One region of the Exiguobacterium sp. EA-TM-5 genome, then DNA from elsewhere that is predicted to be linked to it. Evidence: a T-box and tRNA genes for the amino acid it is inferred to sense, from the RefSeq annotation. Region 1 holds a T-box; the other holds one or more tRNA genes.
The links. The T-box of region 1 lies ahead of leuS (leucine--tRNA ligase). A T-box ahead of a tRNA ligase gene usually reads a tRNA of that ligase, here a tRNA-Leu.
Positions count from the first base shown of each region.

Region 1 (11,312 bases):
TGTCCAGTCGATTCCAGGAAACGGACGTTTCCTTTATAGTGCTTTTTCGCAATTTAATAATGAATCGATCATCGAACTTTTCGAAGGGTTTGGTGTCGCACTTAAAGAAGAGGATAACGGTCGTATGTTCCCTGTCTCGGATAAGGCAGCAGACGTCGTCCGTGTATTGATTGATCAGATCCGAGCCCATGGCGCCGAGATTCAAACGGATGCACAAGTCGCAACACTCGACTTTCATCCGGACGGTTCGTTTGCGGCTGTCATCTTAGAAAACGGTATGCGTCTTGAAGCAAAAAGCTGTATCGTCGCAGTTGGTGGACAATCTGTTCCCCATACCGGCTCGACGGGTGACGGCTATCCATGGGCAGAAAAAGCAGGTCATACGATCACAGAACTTTTCCCGACAGAAGTACCCATCTTATTAGGCGATACATTCATTCACGAAAAAACATTACAAGGACTTTCTCTTAGAGACGTTGCTTTAACGGTTCATGGTAAAAAAGATAAGGCGATCAAGACGCATACAGGTGACCTTCTCTTTACGCACTTCGGTTTGAGCGGTCCGATTGCTTTACGGTGTAGCCAGTATACGATCAAGGAGCGGAAGCGGTCGAAGGAAACGATCGTCCATTTATCAATCGATCTCTTCCCAGATGAATCACTTGGTGCGCTAACGGAACGCTTTCAAGCAGCGCTTGCAGCAAATCCGAAGAAAACGGTTCGTAATGCACTCCGTGGATTTGTACCGGAACGTCTGCTTGAACTTCTTTTTGCTCAAATCGGATTTGGGGATGAAGTCTGTACACAAGTCAAGAAACAGGACTGGACGGACTTCCTACAAAAGTTAAAACGGTTCCCACTGAAAGCAACCGGAACACTTGATTTCGATAAAGCTTTCGTCACGGGTGGCGGTGTCTCGATTAAAGAGATTGATCCAAAAACGATGATGTCGAAAAAAGCGGAGCGATTGTTCTTCGCTGGCGAAATTCTTGATATCCACGGCTATACAGGTGGTTACAACATTACAGCTGCATTCGTGACCGGACATTGTGCCGGTAGTCACGCTGCAGAGATGGCACATGACGCCGTCTCTTAATATGAACAAGACCCGACTTCTCTACTAAATAGAGGAATCGGGTCTTTTCGTATCATGCTTTAATCAATTGGTGTGAACGATCGGCTCGAGAATTTATCCGTGACGACTAACGCAAACAACTCGTTATCCTGTACGAAGATTCCTTTTGAACCATATACCTTCGGACTAGCTGTTTCCCCTGTAATTGTTTGATCTTTCCGATCAATCGAGTAGAGATAGAGTGCTTCTGAGTCTAGCGTATAAATTCGACCTTGGCGTTCAGCAAGACCAATCGGACGGAATTCAGATTCAAATGCTTTTTTGGCATCACTTCGCATACCATCTGCTGCTTCGACCTTTTCCCGTTTGATGACTGATAGATAAGGCGGTTTCTGTTTTTTCTTTAACGCACGCTTTTTCTTCTCTGAAGCGTCTGGATCAATCTTGATTTCATCCTGTTTCATCGCAAAGTAAGTTAATTCGACACGTCCAATCGAGCGTATATGGTTGATCGTATAGAATTCTTTTTTCTTCACGTCATATCCAAGACCATGGAAACTGTCCCGAATCGTTGTTCCTTGCACTTTTTCACGTTTTTCTTCGCTCCAGACACCATCTTTTCGCGTAATCGTGATAAGAATCTGATTCGACGTCAACAAGGCGACTGTCTCCCCGTCAACGAGAGTCATTCCGTCAAGACCAGCGAGCAAGAGCTTTCCTTCTTCCAACTGGAAAGAGGCATTAATTCGTTCCCCGGTCCCACTAATTTCAAAGAAACGATAATCGTCTGTTACGACGAGGTACGAACCAATGGAATCATCATATAACATCTGTTGAACATTTTTGATTAACGGCTCTTCTGGATTCGGAATGGCTGAAGGCGTTTTCGATGGCACCTGTTTGACAGCTGCCTGATGCTGCGATTGCGTCTCGATTTTCGCGAACGTTTCCTGAATACGCGACAACGTCTCTGGTTTTGAGAAGACGAGCAGAACACAGAGGATCAGTCCCGAAACGACAGCAAAAATCGTTGTATAGACTATATAAGATCGTTTCATTGATGGTAATCGCCTTTCTTTCTCGGTTTCTGATTCAGTGTAGCAGAAGGACGTTCAAAAAAAAAGCGGACTTGCGACGGAAATGAAGAAACCCCTTCCATACGCGTCATGCGAATGAAAGGGGTTATGGCTTAGTTTGCCACGATATTGATCAATTTTTTCGGTACGACGATGACTTTACGAACTGTCTTATCGCCGATCCATTCTTGTGTTTTTTCATCAGCAAACGCAAGTGCTTCGATTTCTTCTTTTGTCGCATCGATGTTGATTTCGATTTTCGAGCGAACTTTTCCGTTCACTTGAATAACGAATTCCATTGTATCGCTGACGAGTTTCGATTCATCGAATGTTGGCCATGCCGCATACGTCAATGTCTCTTCAAATCCAAGCTGTTCCCACAGTTCTTCACCAAGGTGTGGTGCGACCGGTGTTAACAATTGGACGAATCCACGAAGGAAGTGACGCGGAAGGACTGGCTGTTTGTTAGCTTCATTGACGAAGACCATGAGTTGTGAAATTCCGGTATTGAACTGAATGTTCGCGAAGTCTTCCGTGACCTTCTTGACAGTCTGATGATATGTCCGTTCGAAGTCAGCATCGACTTCCGTGACGTCTTGAATGTCCGCTGTCCGTTCAAACAAACGCCAGACGCGGTCAAGGAAACGACGCGCCCCATCAAGACCATTTTCAGACCAAGAAACCGATGCATCCAGTGGTCCCATGAACATTTCGTAAAGACGCAATGTATCGGCACCATGTGACTTGACGATTTCATCCGGATTGATGACGTTACCGCGTGATTTCGACATTTTCTCGTTATTTTCTCCAAGAATCATTCCTTGGTTGTATAATTTTTGGAATGGCTCTTTTGTTGGCACGACACCTGCATCATACAAGACTTTATGCCAGAAGCGTGCATACAACAAGTGGAGAACAGCGTGTTCTGCCCCACCGATATAAATGTCAACTGGGAGCCAGTATTTTAATTTTTCTGGGTCTGCAATCGCTTCTTCATTGTGTGGATCGATGAAACGAAGGTAGTACCAGCAGCTTCCGCCCCATTGTGGCATCGTGTTCGTCTCGCGACGCCCTTTCATCCCTGTTTCAGGATCCGTATAATCCAACCAATCTTCCGCAAGCGCAAGTGGTGATTCCCCAGTACCAGACGGTTTGATTTCCGGAATGATTGGAAGTTCAAGCGGTAATTCCTCTTGACTGAGCGTTTTCATTGAACCATCTTCCATATGAACGACCGGAATCGGCTCACCCCAATACCGTTGACGACTGAATAGCCAGTCACGGAGGCGATACGTGATTTTTTTACGACCGACTTGGTTCGTTTCGAGTTCAGCAATCATCGTCTCGATTGCTTCTTGTTTTCCGAGCCCATCGAGCATGTGTGAATTGACGTGTTCGCCCTCTCCCGTGTAAGCCGCTTCATCAACGTTTCCACCTGCGACGACTTCAACGATTGGTAAGTCGAACTGCTTCGCGAATTCGTGGTCACGCTCATCATGTCCTGGAACAGCCATGATCGCACCTGTTCCGTAAGATGCAAGGACGTAATCAGCAATCCAGATTGGAAGACGATCGCCTGAAATCGGATTGACAGCGAAAGCACCTGTGAAGACGCCTGTTTTTTCCTTCGCTAAATCTGTCCGCTCAAGATCAGATTTCGTTTGGACTTGCGCGATGTACGCATCGACTGCTTCCTGATGATCAGCTGTCGTGATGTCAGCAACGAATGGATGCTCTGGCGCAAGCACGAGGTACGTCGCACCAAAGATTGTATCCGGACGCGTCGTAAAGACCGTGACTTGTTTTTTATGTCCGTCAATCGTGAAATCAATTTCAGCACCTTCTGATTTCCCGATCCAGTTCCGTTGCATCTCTTTAACAGAGTCCGGCCAATCGAGATCATCGAGATCATCAAGAAGACGATCCGCATATTTCGTGATTTTTAAGACCCATTGACGCATCGGAACACGAACGACTGGATGATTTCCGCGTTCGGATAATCCGTCGATGACTTCTTCGTTCGCAAGAACCGTTCCAAGTGCTGGGCACCAGTTGACTGCGACTTCGTCGACGAATGCAAGTCCTTTTTCGTATAATTTCGTAAAGATCCATTGTGTCCATTTATAATATTTCGGATCTGTCGTGTTGATTTCGCGATCCCAGTCATATGAGAATCCAAGTTCTTTTAGCTGACGTTTGAATGTCTCAATGTTTTGAGCTGTGAATTCGCGTGGGTCGTTCCCTGTATCGAGGGCATATTGCTCTGCCGGTAATCCGAACGCATCCCATCCCATCGGGTGAAGGACGTTATATCCTTGCATCCGTTTCATTCGTGCGAGGATATCCGTTGCTGTGTAACCTTCTGGGTGACCAACGTGGAGTCCAGCACCTGACGGATACGGGAACATATCGAGGGCATAAAACCCTTCTTTTTCTGGATCTTCTGTCGTGACGAAGGCGTTGTCTTGATCCCAACGCGCCTGCCATTTTGGTTCGATTTCGCGATGATTGTACGGCATGTCTTTTCCTCCTCTAATCTAAAAAAACCGGTCTTCCGCCCCTAAGAAAAGGGACGAAAGACCGGTTTGGCTTCCGCGGTACCACCCACGTTGTCTGTCTATGACAGACCGCTTGATTCACGGATAACGGTGTGAAAGACCGGATTCGCTACTACGACTTCACGAATCGTGCTCCCTGACGAGTTCACGGTTGCTACCGACTGGTTCGCACCTTCCACCAGCTCTCTTGACGGCACCTTTCCCCTACTACTTCAGTTCCATGCATTTGACTATCTTTTCCTAGTGTAATCTGTTTCTTCCTCAAGCGTCAACGCTTCCGTAAAATTTCCTCGATTTCTGCATGCGATTGCGCTACATGATCCGCTTGTTCTAGGCGTTGCATCGGCATCCGGTCATCGAGGAGCGCAATGACTTCCATTCCCGCTGCCTTCGCACCGATCATTCCGTTCGCAGCATCTTCAATGACGAGACAATTCTCAGGCGGATGTCCAATTCGTGATGCTGCGAGTCGAAAAATTGCAGGATCGGGTTTGGAACGGACGACCTCTTCCCCGCTAACATAGTGTGTGATCGGAAGCTCATAATGACGGATGACACGTTCGATTTTTTGAAGCGAACTTGAGGAGGCGATACCGATATCGTAACCAAGATTCACAGCTTGTTCGATGACTCGTTTGACCCCTTCTTTTAATCCACACTCTTCTGGTTTTGCATGAATTTGAAATAACCGATGTTCTTCTTCAAGTAACGTACTGGCTGTTTCTTTTAGCTGATGTTCAGTGACGAGTTCTTCCCACATCTCATCACCTGTTTTTCCCATGAACGTCGCATACTGAACTGGGTCGAGTGGAATCGATAACGTTTTAAACATCTGCTGATGGACCTCGAAGTAACGAATTTCACTATCTAAAATCACACCGTCCATATCAAAAATCAAACCGCGTTTTTTCATGACACATCCCCCTTTAGTCACTTTTCTGATATCAGCATATCAAAAAAACGACTACACGATGTAGCCGTTTTGCCTTCTTCCTTTATTTACATTTTAACTTGTCGCCATCTGGACACTCGTTTGTCGGTAAGCTGGAAAATAATCAGAATCGGCTCCTGATCCGAATCGTACACATAACTGATCGTATATGGCTGGCTGAAGAATGGATTTTCCTTGATGATACTCAAATAGGCGATATCCAGTATAACGACATTTACTCTCAAAGAGACTATCCTGTTCTTGATATCCACCCCCGAGATGTTGTTCGACAAGACCACGCGCTTTTGCGTGAAGAATCGCTTCATACTCAAGCCGCTGATTTGGAAATATCTTTGCTTCGTCTCGCTTACAGCCAATCAAATGACCATGGGCATATTCGTTTCCAAGCAATACGAAATATCCACCAATCGGTTCGCCATCGAGTTCTGCAATCAATAGTAATGGCTCACAGAGTGGGTTCACCTCAAACAATTGTTCAAAATAACTTGCAGTAAAATAGTAATGAGCTGAAGCGTTCTTCCGGTCCATCGTTTCATGATACAACGCTAAAAAAGTAGGTAAATCTTCTTTTGTTCCTGTTCTAATTGTTAACGGTGAAGCGAGTGACTTCCGAATCATGCTTCTCGTTTTCTTATGGAACGTCTGCATGATTTCTTCTAGCGAGGGGCGTAAATCAATGCTCGTCGTATGACGGATGAAGGAAACTTTTGTCCAGTCCTGCATCAGTCTCTCATTGCCCGTCAACGGATTAAAGCGAATCATTTCCGAAACGATTGCCTCTTTTTCCGTCCACTTTTCAAACAATAAACGTGCTTGCTGAATCTCAGATGTAGTCAAGTGACCGACGACTTCAGGTCCACCGTAGCCATAAGGCGTAATGAGATCTGAATAGGCTGTATCAAAAATACGACGTTTTAAAAAGGGATAAAACAGTGTTCCTGCATAACCCTTATAAAGGAATAACACCGCTTGTTCAGACGGTCTAGCGTTGAGCGTGACGTATTGGTGACTGTAGAAGATATCAAGCGGCTGTTGCTGTACCTTTGTCGTCCAAGTTGTGGCATCTGTGATGAATTGACACCTTTCCATTCGTGCACCTCCAGTCAAAAAGAAGCAACGTTCACATGACCTTTCTTTTTCAGATCCTTGATTAAAAAGTACCCGTTTCCCTACCGAAATATTCCATATTAATAAATGTTTGTTTTATAATTTGCGAATGAATGATGTAACAAAATAGACAGCGGATATTGATCCGCTGTCTATTAAATGACCCTTACGATGTAATTTTAGGAATGGCACGAAGGAAGACCACACCTGCTAAGAGAATCAATCCAATCAACGTCAAGAAGACCGCTGACATACCGGATAAATCGTAGATTAATCCTCCAACGGTCGGACTGATCATCCGCCCCGCTGAAGCAGCGATATTGACGTATCCTTGGAACTCTCCTTCTTTTCCGATTGGTGCAAGTCGCGCAGCCATGGCTGGGACAGCTGGCCAGATGAACATTTCACCAATCGTCAGGATGATCATCGCGACGAGAAACATCTTGAATCCTCCGGCGAACGGAACAATCAGGTACGATAACAGGAAAATCCCTGTACCAGTCATCAGTTGTCGTTTCAAATCGTCACCAAACCACCGCAAGATCGGGGTGAGAAGTGGCTGTGCAAAGACGATGAGTGCTCCATTGATCGTCCAAAGAATCGAATACTCGGAAATCGTGACACCGAGTGATTTCGTATGCACAGCAAATGTACCTTGCCATTGTACATACACGAACCAAAGTAAGGCATAACCAATCGAGACGAGCAACATCGTTCGCGCTGCACCGCGTGCGAGTGGTGTCCGTGTCGTTTCGGTCTCGTCATGCGTTGTATGCATCCGTGCCGGTGCCTGAATCCAGGACAAGCCGATGAACAAAATGATTGCAAACGCGATGTACAGTACGAGGTTAGCAATGAAGATGTATTGAATCGAGAAGGCAGCAATTTGACCACTGACAGCCGTCCCAAGGGCTACACCGACGTTTTGCGCGACATAGATCGCGTTAAAGGCACGGCGTCCACCTTCTGGCCAAATGACACCTGTCATCGCATAAATCGTCGGGAAGACCATCCCACCGACAAATCCGATTAGACCAAGCATCGCGACGTATCCGACATACGTCTGATGAAACAGCAATAAACCGACGGAAGACAAGACAAGTCCGATGACACTGATAACGAGCGTTTTTTTACCACCGAGGCGGTCAAACGCCTTTCCACCTAAGTAGTTTCCGACGATTGCGAGTGCCGAGTTGACGAACAACGCCATCCCTGCTTTTGTCATCGACTCCCCTAAATATTCATGAATATATAATGTATTAAACGGCCATAAAAAAGAGGATCCCGTCGTATTGATGGCCATCGCAAGGACGAGGATCCAGACCGCTTTTGGTAATTTTGGCATACCTGTGGTCCTCCTATTTCATTCTCAACCTTGCCACTTTACGCAATCCGTCCCCTCTCTGTCAAGCCACTTCACTTTTCGTCAATGATTCAAAAGATGGTATAATGCAAGAGGAATCATACACACGATAATCATTTATTAAAGAGAAAAACAGACCATAGGAACAGGAGTCTATGCCATGCCACTTGCCCGTGTACTACCTTATACCAAACAATTGCTTGAGTCCGTCATCGAACCCGGAGACTGTGTCGTCGACATGACTGCTGGAAATGGGCATGACACACAATTCTTAGCAGAATGCGTCGGCCCAGAAGGTCGAGTCCTTGCGTTCGATGTTCAAGCACAAGCCATCGAGGAATCGACACGTCGTCTCGACGAAGCTGGAATGTTAGAACGCGTCGATCTTTATCACGAGAGTCACATCCATGTCGGTGCCCGTTTATCAGACGAACAACGTCCGGTTCGTGCTGGTGTCTTCAATCTCGGATATCTTCCCGGAAGCGATAAGTCGATCACGACGACAGGTGAAGAGACGCTTGAAGCGCTCGATGCTCTCCTCCCGGTCCTTGCTCCTGGTGGTCTTGTCGTCCTCGTCGTCTATCATGGTCACCTTGAAGGAAAACGAGAGCGCGACGCTGTGCTTGATTACGTGACGGCTCTTGATCAGCAAGATTACGCTGTCCTTCAGTACCGCTTCTTGAATCAACAGAATCATCCACCGTTCATCATCGCGATTGAGAAAAAAATGCGCTGACAGTAGAAATGAAAAAAGTGATGGCTTCCACTATGGAAACCATCACTTTTTTCACTCTTCGACTAATTTAAAGAACAGCAACAATTTTTCTGCAAATCGTGTATTCAATCGTTCGAAGCTGAAATGCGGAAAACCATGTAGGCGCTGTAAGTAAATCTGATCGCCACCCATTTTCCGACATACTTCGAGCGTCAACTTGACGTCTGCGAACTGATCGTCCGGTGCATAAAAACATGCTAAGTTGACACGAGGTAATTTTTTTCGCTCCTCATCATGTACGACGATTTCCTCTTCGATTTCTCGATATTGTGCATACGTCAACTCACCAATCCGAACGGTATCTTCCGTACTTTGACCAAACGGCAATGTACCGAGTGGCGCATCAGGACGGAAACGATCAAATGCACTCGCGAAAACTTGTTTGACACCCCCAAGTTGTTTTGACGGATGCCAATCAAACAACGGTGAAATGAATGCAAGGCTTGCGACCGGTAATTCATATTCTTGTAGAAGACGATTGACGACGAGTGCGCCCATGCTACAAGCAACGATATGAATCGGTAGCTTTCGTTTCCCGGCTTCGCGTAATGCTTCTTTCAATAGTTGACCATGCTCTTCAAACGAGATGCGACGTGGTGCGTCGACGAGTAACACTTCATACTCTCGTTCGAGCACACGAATCAAGGCTTCACTCGGACGAGCACGTAATTGCAATGGATAGATTAATACGATGATTCCTGTTGGTTGTTCAACCACAAACTCACCTCTTCAATTCATACTTCCTTTTCACGATACCTTATTTCAGACGCACACGAAACCGTCCCAAGACGGATTTCACGACGCAATATGGCGAAGTCGAATGACAGACTCTGCTTGACCAAACACTTCTTCTGTCATCTCGCTCAATTCCTCAAAACCGAATGAGGTCAAGAACTGACGTGCTTTATAATTACGTGCCTCCACGTAAACTTCGAGTGGGACAGCTCCTTGTCGTTCGAGTTCACGAATCAGACGTCTTCCGATCCCGTTTTGCTGATATTTTGGCAAAACGTATAGACGAATGATTTCCCATGTTCCCTCGACATCAACAGCATGAATGAATCCGACGACTTCCTCATCGATGATTCCGACATAAAAATACTCTCCCCGTGCTTCTTCCGCCGTCCGGATCGCACGAACAACCTCCTCTTGCGGATACGCTTCCTGCACGAAATGAGCTTTCGAGCGTTCAGAATAGATTTCTTCATACGTATCCAACCAAGATGTGATGGCGATATCATGAATACGTCCTGCATCAGCTGGAATTGCTTCGCGTATTTCCATAATCGGAACCCCCCTTTTTATTCGTACGGATTGACTCATGTACTTTTACCCTCTTCTAGAAAAAACATTCGTCTCCTGCAAAGTTCCGTGGAAACAAAAAAGTCCGGAAACCCTTTAAGGATTTCCGGACGTATTGCTTATGCGAAGCGTTTTGCTTGTTCTTCAAGAACTGCCGCTTTATCTGTTTGCTCCCATGGAAGCTCAACATCTGTACGACCGAAGTGACCGTATGCAGCTGTTTGACGATAGATCGGACGACGGAGATCAAGCATGTTGATGATTCCAGCCGGACGAAGATCGAAGTTTTCAGCAATCAATTCGACGAGTTGTGCTTCAGGAAGTTTTCCTGTGCCGAATGTATCAACCGCGATTGATACTGGGTGTGCGACACCGATTGCGTATGCGAGTTGAACTTCTGCTTTGTCTGCAAGACCTGCAGCAACGAGGTTCTTCGCGACGTAACGTGCTGCGTATGCAGCTGAACGGTCGACTTTTGTTGGATCTTTACCAGAGAATGCTCCACCGCCGTGGCGTGCGTATCCACCATACGTATCAACGATGATCTTACGACCCGTTAATCCAGCATCTCCTTGTGGTCCGCCGATGACGAAACGACCAGTTGGGTTGATGAAGAATTTCGTTGCTGCGTCGATGTATTCAGCCGGGATGACTGGTGTGATGACGTGTTCTTTCAAGTCAGCTTGGATTTGCTCAAGCGTGACTTCTTCCGCGTGTTGTGTCGAGATGACGATCGTATCGACACGAACCGGCTCGTTGTTCTCGTTGTATTCGACCGTGACTTGTGTTTTTCCGTCCGGACGAAGGTAGTCGAGTTGACCGTTTTTACGCACTTCTGCCAAACGGCGTGCGAGACGGTGCGAAAGTGAGATTGGAAGTGGCATGAGTTCGGGTGTTTCTTTCGTTGCATAACCGAACATGAGACCTTGGTCTCCTGCACCGATTGCATCGATTTCTGCATCAGACATGCTACCTTCACGTGCTTCAAGCGCTTGGTCGACACCAAGAGCGATGTCTGCTGATTGCTCATCGATTGATGTCAATACAGCACACGTATCTGCGTCGAAACCATATTTCGCGCGTGTGTAGCCGATTTCACGAATC
Region 1 covers NZ_CM132670.1:1,244,290-1,255,601, reverse strand. The annotation lists gene ACV3PA_RS06470 (BaiN/RdsA family NAD(P)/FAD-dependent oxidoreductase) at 1-1,096, shown strand, start outside; gene ACV3PA_RS06465 (hypothetical protein) at 1,156-2,133, opposite strand; gene leuS (leucine--tRNA ligase) at 2,265-4,670, opposite strand; T-box leader at 4,717-4,939, opposite strand; gene ACV3PA_RS06455 (HAD family hydrolase) at 4,978-5,622, opposite strand; gene ACV3PA_RS06450 (GNAT family N-acetyltransferase) at 5,716-6,750, opposite strand; gene ACV3PA_RS06445 (MDR family MFS transporter) at 6,935-8,113, opposite strand; gene ACV3PA_RS06440 (tRNA 5-(aminomethyl)-2-thiouridylate-methyltransferase MnmM) at 8,292-8,867, shown strand; gene ACV3PA_RS06435 (serine aminopeptidase domain-containing protein) at 8,919-9,623, opposite strand; gene ACV3PA_RS06430 (GNAT family N-acetyltransferase) at 9,702-10,190, opposite strand; gene metK (methionine adenosyltransferase) at 10,328-11,312, opposite strand, start outside.

Region 2 (11,312 bases), 870 kb from region 1:
GATGGTACACAGTCAAAACGCTGTGCAATTTCTTGACGTTTGATTTCAATCGTCTTTTCGTCGTGTAAAATTTGCTTTAAATAGGCTTCGATGATATCTGTGATGTTTTGCATTGGCACCACCTCTCTGACCATCTTTGACTATTGTTTGATTTAATAGTAATCATCTAAAAAAAGAAATGCAACTGATAAGGCTTTTTAGAAAACACAAAAAGACCGACCTGCAATCTGCAGATCGGTCAAGTGCCTGGCAACGTCCTATCCTCACAGGGGGAAGCCCCCAACTACTTTCGGCGTTCAAGTGCTTAACTTCCGTGTTCGGCATGGGAACGGGTGTGACCACTTGGCTATCGTCACCAGACGACGGGCTCGCGCCCTCAAAACTGAAGTCATCAACAAGCATCTGCTAGAACAAGGCCTCGACCGATTAGTATCACTCAGCTCCACATGTCGCCATGCTTCCACCCGTGACCTATCTACCTCATCGTCTCTGAGGGGTCTTTCTTGATTACTCAAAGGGAAATCTCATCTTGGAGGGGGCTTCATGCTTAGATGCTTTCAGCATTTATCCCGTCCGCACGTAGCTACCCAGCGATGCTCCTGGCGGAACAACTGGTACACCAGCGGTGCGTCCATCCCGGTCCTCTCGTACTAAGGACAGCTCTCCTCAAATTTCCTGCGCCCACGACGGATAGGGACCGAACTGTCTCACGACGTTCTGAACCCAGCTCGCGTACCGCTTTAATGGGCGAACAGCCCAACCCTTGGGACCTACTCCAGCCCCAGGATGCGATGAGCCGACATCGAGGTGCCAAACCTCCCCGTCGATGTGGACTCTTGGGGGAGATCAGCCTGTTATCCCCAGGGTAGCTTTTATCCGTTGAGCGATGGCCCTTCCATGCGGAACCACCGGATCACTAAGCCCGACTTTCGTCCCTGCTCGACTTGTAGGTCTCGCAGTCAAGCTCCCTTCTGCCTTTGCGCTCTACGAATGATTTCCAACCATTCTGAGGGAACCTTTGGGCGCCTCCGTTACTGTTTAGGAGGCGACCGCCCCAGTCAAACTACCCGCCTGACACGGTCCTCCAGCCGGATGACGGCTGCGAGTTAGAGACTCTATGCATGAAGGGCGGTATCCCAAGGGTGACTCCTCCGAAGCTGGCGCTCCGGGCTCGACGTCTCCCGCCTATCCTGTACATCATGCACAAAGCCTCAATATCAGGCTGTAGTAAAGCTCCATGGGGTCTTTCCGTCCTGTCGCGGGTAACCTGCATCTTCACAGGTACTATGATTTCACCGGGTCTCTCGTTGAGACAGTGCCCAAATCGTTACGCCTTTCGTGCGGGTCGGAACTTACCCGACAAGGAATTTCGCTACCTTAGGACCGTTATAGTTACGGCCGCCGTTTACTGGGGCTTCGGTTCAAAGCTTCGCTTGCGCTAACCCATCCCCTTAACCTTCCAGCACCGGGCAGGCGTCAGCCCCTATACGTCATCTTGCGATTTAGCAGAGACCTGTGTTTTTGCTAAACAGTCGTTTGGGCCTATTCACTGCGGCTCTACATGTGTAGAGCGTCCCTTCTCCCGAAGTTACGGGACCATTTTGCCGAGTTCCTTAACGAGAGTTATCCCGCGCGTCTTAGAATTCTCATCTCGCCTACCTGTGTCGGTTTACGGTACTGGCGCCTTCCCCCTCACTAGAGGCTTTTCTTGGCAGTGTGAAATCGTGACCTACGTCCCTACGGGACTCCGCATCGTTCCTTGACTTTGATGCCTGACGGATTTGCCAATCAGACGGTCTTGAAACTTGCACATGCACTTCCATCCGCATGCGTCACTATCCTCCTGCGTCCCCCCATTGTTCAAACGGTGGATCGGCGGTACAGGAATATCAACCTGTTATCCATCGCCTACGCCTTTCGGCCTCGGCTTAGGTCCAGACTAACCCTGAGCGGACGAGCCTTCCTCAGGAAACCTTGGGCTTTCGACGGAGGGGATTCTCACCCCTCTTTTCGCTACTCACACCGGCATTCTCACTTCCAAACGCTCCACTGCTCCTTCCGGTACAGCTTCACAGCGGTTTGGAACGCTCCCCTACCATTCCTTACGGAATCCGCAGCTTCGGTGGTATGTTTAGCCCCGTTACATTTTCGGCGCGGCGCCACTCGACTAGTGAGCTATTACGCACTCTTTGAATGGTGGCTGCTTCTAAGCCAACATCCTAGCTGTCTAGGCAGCGCCACATCCTTTTCCACTTAACATACACTTTGGGACCTTAGCTGGCGGTCTGGGCTGTTTCCCTCTTGACTACGGATCTTATCACTCGCAGTCTGACTCCCGAGTATAAGTTGCTGGCATTCGGAGTTTAACTGAATTCGGTAACCCTGTGGGGGCCCCTAGTCCAATCAGTGCTCTACCTCCAGAACTCTCAACCTCGAGGCTAGCCCTAAAGCTATTTCGGGGAGAACCAGCTATCTCCAGGTTCGATTGGCATTTCACCGCTACCCACACCTCATCCCCGCACTTTTCAACGTGCGTGGGTTCGGACCTCCAGTCAGTGTTACCTGACCTTCATCCTGGACATGGGTAGATCACCTGGTTTCGGGTCTACGACAACGCACTGAACGCCCTGTTCAGACTCGCTTTCGCTACGGCTCCGCCTCATCGGCTTAACCTCGCGCGTTATCGTAACTCGCCGGTTCATTCTACAAAAGGCACGCCATCACCCATTAACGGGCTCTGACTACTTGTAGGCATACGGTTTCAGGATCTATTTCACTCCCCTTCCGGGGTGCTTTTCACCTTTCCCTCACGGTACTGGTTCACTATCGGTCACTAGGGAGTATTTAGCCTTGGGAGATGGTCCTCCCGGATTCCGACGGGGTTTCACGTGTCCCGCCGTACTCAGGATCCACTCTGGAGGGAAAACAGTTTCAGCTACAGGGCTGTCACCTTCTTCGGCGGACCTTTCCAGGTCCTTCACCTACTGTCTTCCTTTTTGACTCCGTATAGAGTGTCCTACAACCCCGAAGAGCATGCTCTTCGGTTTGGGCTGTTCCCGTTTCGCTCGCCGCTACTCAGGGAATCGCATTTGCTTTCTCTTCCTCCGGGTACTTAGATGTTTCAGTTCCCCGGGTCTGCCTCACGCTACACTATGTATTCATGTAACATGTCCCATCCCATTACAGATGGTGGGTTCCCCCATTCGGAAATCTTCGGATCAAAGCATACTTACTGCTCCCCGAAGCATATCGCTGTTCGTCGCGTCCTTCATCGGCTCCTAGTGCCAAGGCATCCACCGTACGCCCTTCATACCTTGATCTAGCGTTGGTATTCTAAGAACACACGTCTAATGACATGGTTATAAAAAGTTTGATGTCTTGTTGATGTCTTCAGTTTTCAAGGTGCGAGTGTCTCTATCGAGACTGAGAGACGAGCTCTCAAAACTGAACGATGGGCATGTCCCGTAAGGGACGTTTTCCTTAGAAAGGAGGTGATCCAGCCGCACCTTCCGATACGGCTACCTTGTTACGACTTCACCCCAATCATCTACCCCACCTTCGACGGCTGGCTCCTTGCGGTTACCTCACCGGCTTCGGGTGTTGCAAACTCTCGTGGTGTGACGGGCGGTGTGTACAAGACCCGGGAACGTATTCACCGCAGTATGCTGACCTGCGATTACTAGCGATTCCGACTTCATGCAGGCGAGTTGCAGCCTGCAATCCGAACTGGGAACGGCTTTATGGGATTGGCTCCACCTCGCGGTCTCGCTGCCCTTTGTACCGTCCATTGTAGCACGTGTGTAGCCCAACTCATAAGGGGCATGATGATTTGACGTCATCCCCACCTTCCTCCGGTTTGTCACCGGCAGTCTCCCTAGAGTGCCCAACTAAATGCTGGCAACTAAGGATAGGGGTTGCGCTCGTTGCGGGACTTAACCCAACATCTCACGACACGAGCTGACGACAACCATGCACCACCTGTCACCATTGTCCCCGAAGGGAAAACTTGATCTCTCAAGCGGTCAATGGGATGTCAAGAGTTGGTAAGGTTCTTCGCGTTGCTTCGAATTAAACCACATGCTCCACCGCTTGTGCGGGTCCCCGTCAATTCCTTTGAGTTTCAGCCTTGCGGCCGTACTCCCCAGGCGGAGTGCTTAATGCGTTAGCTTCAGCACTGAGGGGCGGAAACCCCCCAACACCTAGCACTCATCGTTTACGGCGTGGACTACCAGGGTATCTAATCCTGTTTGCTCCCCACGCTTTCGCGCCTCAGCGTCAGTTACAGACCAAAGAGTCGCCTTCGCCACTGGTGTTCCTCCACATCTCTACGCATTTCACCGCTACACGTGGAATTCCACTCTTCTCTTCTGTACTCAAGCCTTCCAGTTTCCAATGGCCCTCCCCGGTTGAGCCGGGGGCTTTCACATCAGACTTAAAAGGCCGCCTGCGCGCGCTTTACGCCCAATAATTCCGGACAACGCTTGCCACCTACGTATTACCGCGGCTGCTGGCACGTAGTTAGCCGTGGCTTTCTCGTAAGGTACCGTCAAGGTACGAGCATTACCTCTCGTACGTGTTCTTCCCTTACAACAGAGTTTTACGATCCGAAAACCTTCATCACTCACGCGGCGTTGCTCCATCAGACTTTCGTCCATTGTGGAAGATTCCCTACTGCTGCCTCCCGTAGGAGTCTGGGCCGTGTCTCAGTCCCAGTGTGGCCGATCACCCTCTCAGGTCGGCTATGCATCGTCGCCTTGGTGGGCCATTACCTCACCAACTAGCTAATGCACCGCAAGGCCATCTCAAGGTGACGCCGGAGCGCCTTTCATCAGCGGACCATGCGGTCCGTTGAACTATCCGGTATTAGCTCCGATTTCTCGGAGTTATCCCAATCCTTGAGGCAGGTTCCTTACGTGTTACTCACCCGTCCGCCGCTCATTCCACTGCCTTCCCTCCGAAGAGTTCCGTCAGCTTCCTGCGCTCGACTTGCATGTATTAGGCACGCCGCCAGCGTTCGTCCTGAGCCAGGATCAAACTCTCCATAAAGTGTTTGACTTGCTCGTTGTTGTGACCGAAGTCACGATTGACGAAGCTTGCGCTTCATTCGTTTTTGTATTCCGTAGAATACGTTTTTTGCCTCATCGTTCAGTTTTCAAAGTTCGTCATAAAAATGGTGGAGCCTAGCGGGATCGAACCGCTGACCTCCTGCGTGCAAGGCAGGCGCTCTCCCAGCTGAGCTAAGGCCCCATTAAAGGGATGAAATTGAAGATGGTCGGGAAGACAGGATTCGAACCTGCGACCCCTTGGTCCCAAACCAAGTGCTCTACCAAGCTGAGCTACTTCCCGAAAATGCACCCTGAGAGATTCGAACTCCCGACCCCTTGATTCGTAGTCAAGTACTCTATCCAGCTGAGCTAAGGGTGCGGAATATAAGGATCAAACAGTAAACATCCAAAATGAAAAATGGTACCGAGGGCCGGAATCGAACCGGCACGGGGAAACCCCCGCAGGATTTTAAGTCCTGTGCGTCTACCAGTTCCGCCACCCCGGCAGGGATATAAAAGGTAGAACCTTCATTCACAATTGAATTCTGGTGATCATTAAAGATAAAAATGGTGCCGGCAACAGGAGTCGAACCCGCGACCTACTGATTACAAGTCAGTTGCTCTACCAGCTGAGCTACACCGGCAAGTGTAATAAAAATGGTGGAGGATGACGGGATCGAACCGCCGACCCCCTGCTTGTAAGGCAGGTGCTCTCCCAGCTGAGCTAATCCTCCATATGTATCGCCTGGCAGCGTCCTATCCTCACAGGGGGAAGCCCCCAACTACTTTCGGCGTTCAAGTGCTTAACTTCCGTGTTCGGCATGGGAACGGGTGTGACCACTTGGCTATCGCCACCAGACATTTATTATCTTAACATTATGTTCACATAACGTCAAGACTTTTTTTCGTTTTTTTGAAAGGCTCGCGCCCTCAAAACTGAAGTCATCAACAAGCATCTGCTAGAACAAGGCCTCGACCGATTAGTATCACTCAGCTCCACATGTCGCCATGCTTCCACCCGTGACCTATCTACCTCATCGTCTCTGAGGGGTCTTTCTTGATTACTCAAAGGGAAATCTCATCTTGGAGGGGGCTTCATGCTTAGATGCTTTCAGCATTTATCCCGTCCGCACGTAGCTACCCAGCGATGCTCCTGGCGGAACAACTGGTACACCAGCGGTGCGTCCATCCCGGTCCTCTCGTACTAAGGACAGCTCTCCTCAAATTTCCTGCGCCCACGACGGATAGGGACCGAACTGTCTCACGACGTTCTGAACCCAGCTCGCGTACCGCTTTAATGGGCGAACAGCCCAACCCTTGGGACCTACTCCAGCCCCAGGATGCGATGAGCCGACATCGAGGTGCCAAACCTCCCCGTCGATGTGGACTCTTGGGGGAGATCAGCCTGTTATCCCCAGGGTAGCTTTTATCCGTTGAGCGATGGCCCTTCCATGCGGAACCACCGGATCACTAAGCCCGACTTTCGTCCCTGCTCGACTTGTAGGTCTCGCAGTCAAGCTCCCTTCTGCCTTTGCGCTCTACGAATGATTTCCAACCATTCTGAGGGAACCTTTGGGCGCCTCCGTTACTGTTTAGGAGGCGACCGCCCCAGTCAAACTACCCGCCTGACACGGTCCTCCAGCCGGATGACGGCTGCGAGTTAGAGACTCTATGCATGAAGGGCGGTATCCCAAGGGTGACTCCTCCGAAGCTGGCGCTCCGGGCTCGACGTCTCCCGCCTATCCTGTACATCATGCACAAAGCCTCAATATCAGGCTGTAGTAAAGCTCCATGGGGTCTTTCCGTCCTGTCGCGGGTAACCTGCATCTTCACAGGTACTATGATTTCACCGGGTCTCTCGTTGAGACAGTGCCCAAATCGTTACGCCTTTCGTGCGGGTCGGAACTTACCCGACAAGGAATTTCGCTACCTTAGGACCGTTATAGTTACGGCCGCCGTTTACTGGGGCTTCGGTTCAAAGCTTCGCTTGCGCTAACCCATCCCCTTAACCTTCCAGCACCGGGCAGGCGTCAGCCCCTATACGTCATCTTGCGATTTAGCAGAGACCTGTGTTTTTGCTAAACAGTCGTTTGGGCCTATTCACTGCGGCTCTACATGTGTAGAGCGTCCCTTCTCCCGAAGTTACGGGACCATTTTGCCGAGTTCCTTAACGAGAGTTATCCCGCGCGTCTTAGAATTCTCATCTCGCCTACCTGTGTCGGTTTACGGTACTGGCGCCTTCCCCCTCACTAGAGGCTTTTCTTGGCAGTGTGAAATCGTGACCTACGTCCCTACGGGACTCCGCATCGTTCCTTGACTTTGATGCCTGACGGATTTGCCAATCAGACGGTCTTGAAACTTGCACATGCACTTCCATCCGCATGCGTCACTATCCTCCTGCGTCCCCCCATTGTTCAAACGGTGGATCGGCGGTACAGGAATATCAACCTGTTATCCATCGCCTACGCCTTTCGGCCTCGGCTTAGGTCCAGACTAACCCTGAGCGGACGAGCCTTCCTCAGGAAACCTTGGGCTTTCGACGGAGGGGATTCTCACCCCTCTTTTCGCTACTCACACCGGCATTCTCACTTCCAAACGCTCCACTGCTCCTTCCGGTACAGCTTCACAGCGGTTTGGAACGCTCCCCTACCATTCCTTACGGAATCCGCAGCTTCGGTGGTATGTTTAGCCCCGTTACATTTTCGGCGCGGCGCCACTCGACTAGTGAGCTATTACGCACTCTTTGAATGGTGGCTGCTTCTAAGCCAACATCCTAGCTGTCTAGGCAGCGCCACATCCTTTTCCACTTAACATACACTTTGGGACCTTAGCTGGCGGTCTGGGCTGTTTCCCTCTTGACTACGGATCTTATCACTCGCAGTCTGACTCCCGAGTATAAGTTGCTGGCATTCGGAGTTTAACTGAATTCGGTAACCCTGTGGGGGCCCCTAGTCCAATCAGTGCTCTACCTCCAGAACTCTCAACCTCGAGGCTAGCCCTAAAGCTATTTCGGGGAGAACCAGCTATCTCCAGGTTCGATTGGCATTTCACCGCTACCCACACCTCATCCCCGCACTTTTCAACGTGCGTGGGTTCGGACCTCCAGTCAGTGTTACCTGACCTTCATCCTGGACATGGGTAGATCACCTGGTTTCGGGTCTACGACAACGCACTGAACGCCCTGTTCAGACTCGCTTTCGCTACGGCTCCGCCTCATCGGCTTAACCTCGCGCGTTATCGTAACTCGCCGGTTCATTCTACAAAAGGCACGCCATCACCCATTAACGGGCTCTGACTACTTGTAGGCATACGGTTTCAGGATCTATTTCACTCCCCTTCCGGGGTGCTTTTCACCTTTCCCTCACGGTACTGGTTCACTATCGGTCACTAGGGAGTATTTAGCCTTGGGAGATGGTCCTCCCGGATTCCGACGGGGTTTCACGTGTCCCGCCGTACTCAGGATCCACTCTGGAGGGAAAACAGTTTCAGCTACAGGGCTGTCACCTTCTTCGGCGGACCTTTCCAGGTCCTTCACCTACTGTCTTCCTTTTTGACTCCGTATAGAGTGTCCTACAACCCCGAAGAGCATGCTCTTCGGTTTGGGCTGTTCCCGTTTCGCTCGCCGCTACTCAGGGAATCGCATTTGCTTTCTCTTCCTCCGGGTACTTAGATGTTTCAGTTCCCCGGGTCTGCCTCACGCTACACTATGTATTCATGTAACATGTCCCATCCCATTACAGATGGTGGGTTCCCCCATTCGGAAATCTTCGGATCAAAGCATACTTACTGCTCCCCGAAGCATATCGCTGTTCGTCGCGTCCTTCATCGGCTCCTAGTGCCAAGGCATCCACCGTACGCCCTTCATACCTTGATCTAGCGTTGGTATTCTAAGAACACACGTCTAATGACATGGTTATAAAAAGTTTGATGTCTTGTTGATGTCTTCAGTTTTCAAGGTGCGAGTGTCTCTATCGAGACTGAGAGACGAGCTCTCAAAACTGAACGATGGGCATGTCCCGTAAGGGACGTTTTCCTTAGAAAGGAGGTGATCCAGCCGCACCTTCCGATACGGCTACCTTGTTACGACTTCACCCCAATCATCTACCCCACCTTCGACGGCTGGCTCCTTGCGGTTACCTCACCGGCTTCGGGTGTTGCAAACTCTCGTGGTGTGACGGGCGGTGTGTACAAGACCCGGGAACGTATTCACCGCAGTATGCTGACCTGCGATTACTAGCGATTCCGACTTCATGCAGGCGAGTTGCAGCCTGCAATCCGAACTGGGAACGGCTTTATGGGATTGGCTCCACCTCGCGGTCTCGCTGCCCTTTGTACCGTCCATTGTAGCACGTGTGTAGCCCAACTCATAAGGGGCATGATGATTTGACGTCATCCCCACCTTCCTCCGGTTTGTCACCGGCAGTCTCCCTAGAGTGCCCAACTAAATGCTGGCAACTAAGGATAGGGGTTGCGCTCGTTGCGGGACTTAACCCAACATCTCACGACACGAGCTGACGACAACCATGCACCACCTGTCACCATTGTCCCCGAAGGGAAAACTTGATCTCTCAAGCGGTCAATGGGATGTCAAGAGTTGGTAAGGTTCTTCGCGTTGCTTCGAATTAAACCACATGCTCCACCGCTTGTGCGGGTCCCCGTCAATTCCTTTGAGTTTCAGCCTTGCGGCCGTACTCCCCAGGCGGAGTGCTTAATGCGTTAGCTTCAGCACTGAGGGGCGGAAACCCCCCAACACCTAGCACTCATCGTTTACGGCGTGGACTACCAGGGTATCTAATCCTGTTTGCTCCCCACGCTTTCGCGCCTCAGCGTCAGTTACAGACCAAAGAGTCGCCTTCGCCACTGGTGTTCCTCCACATCTCTACGCATTTCACCGCTACACGTGGAATTCCACTCTTCTCTTCTGTACTCAAGCCTTCCAGTTTCCAATGGCCCTCCCCGGTTGAGCCGGGGGCTTTCACATCAGACTTAAAAGGCCGCCTGCGCGCGCTTTACGCCCAATAATTCCGGACAACGCTTGCCACCTACGTATTACCGCGGCTGCTGGCACGTAGTTAGCCGTGGCTTTCTCGTAAGGTACCGTCAAGGTACGAGCATTACCTCTCGTACGTGTTCTTCCCTTACAACAGAGTTTTACGATCCGAAAACCTTCATCACTCACGCGGCGTTGCTCCATCAGACTTTCGTCCATTGTGGAAGATTCCCTACTGCTGCCTCCCGTAGGAGTCTGGGCCGTGTCTCAGTCCCAGTGTGGCCGATCACCCTCTCAGGTCGGCTATGCATCGTCGCCTTGGTGGGCCATTACCTCACCAACTAGCTAATGCACCGCAAGGCCATCTCAAGGTGACGCCGGAGCGCCTTTCATCAGCGGACCATGCGGTCCGTTGAACTATCCGGTATTAGCTCCGATTTCTCGGAGTTATCCCAATCCTTGAGGCAGGTTCCTTACGTGTTACTCACCCGTCCGCCGCTCATTCCACTGCCTTCCCTCCGAAGAGTTCCGTCAGCTTCCTGCGCTCGACTTGCATGTATTAGGCACGCCGCCAGCGTTCGTCCTGAGCCAGGATCAAACTCTCCATAAAGTGTTTGACTTGCTCGTTGTTGTGACCGAAGTCACGATTGACGAAGCTTGCGCTTCATTCGTTTTTGTATTCCGTAGAATACGTTTTTGCCTCATCGTTCAGTTTTCAAAGTTCGTCGTGTCGTTTTCAGCGACTTTAATATCATACCAGGTTATCAACTCGATTGTCAACAACTTTTTTGATATTTATTTTTGTGTGTCACGACCATTCGCGGCACAAGAAGTAATATACCATGGCTTTTCGAATCGTACAAGCGTTTTATTAGAAAAACATTTAAAAACTTTTATTTACCCGTTTTTTAACTTGATTATGCTTACGATCTCTTCAAAAAGAACGCTCCGTTCCTTCTATATAGAAAGAACGAAGCTGCTCCATTCATTAATTTTGTTGGTGACGCATCGTTGGGAAGAGTAATACATCACGAATCGATGGTGCGTTCGTCAACAACATGACGAGACGATCAATCCCGATTCCAAGACCGCCTGTTGGTGGCATACCGTATTCGAGTGCTTCAATGAAGTCTGTATCCATTTCATGCGCTTCATCGTTACCTGCTTCTTTTTCGACGAGTTGTGCTTCGAACCGTTCACGTTGATCGATTGGATCGTTCAACTCCGTGAAGGCATTCGCATGTTCACGACGGACGATGAATAATTCAAAGCGATCC
Region 2 covers NZ_CM132670.1:376,387-387,698, forward strand. The annotation lists gene ACV3PA_RS02020 (CtsR family transcriptional regulator) at 1-113, opposite strand, end outside; rRNA gene rrf (5S ribosomal RNA) at 245-360, opposite strand; rRNA gene ACV3PA_RS02030 (23S ribosomal RNA) at 407-3,320, opposite strand; rRNA gene ACV3PA_RS02035 (16S ribosomal RNA) at 3,485-5,046, opposite strand; tRNA gene ACV3PA_RS02040 (tRNA-Ala) at 5,172-5,247, opposite strand; tRNA gene ACV3PA_RS02045 (tRNA-Pro) at 5,270-5,346, opposite strand; tRNA gene ACV3PA_RS02050 (tRNA-Arg) at 5,351-5,424, opposite strand; tRNA gene ACV3PA_RS02055 (tRNA-Leu) at 5,465-5,551, opposite strand; tRNA gene ACV3PA_RS02060 (tRNA-Thr) at 5,614-5,689, opposite strand; tRNA gene ACV3PA_RS02065 (tRNA-Val) at 5,704-5,779, opposite strand; rRNA gene rrf (5S ribosomal RNA) at 5,789-5,904, opposite strand; rRNA gene ACV3PA_RS02075 (23S ribosomal RNA) at 6,006-8,919, opposite strand; rRNA gene ACV3PA_RS02080 (16S ribosomal RNA) at 9,084-10,645, opposite strand; gene lysS (lysine--tRNA ligase) at 11,024-11,312, opposite strand, start outside.
Region 2: it has a tRNA-Leu gene. The T-box ahead of leuS (leucine--tRNA ligase) is inferred to sense a tRNA for this amino acid. The anticodon was not compared.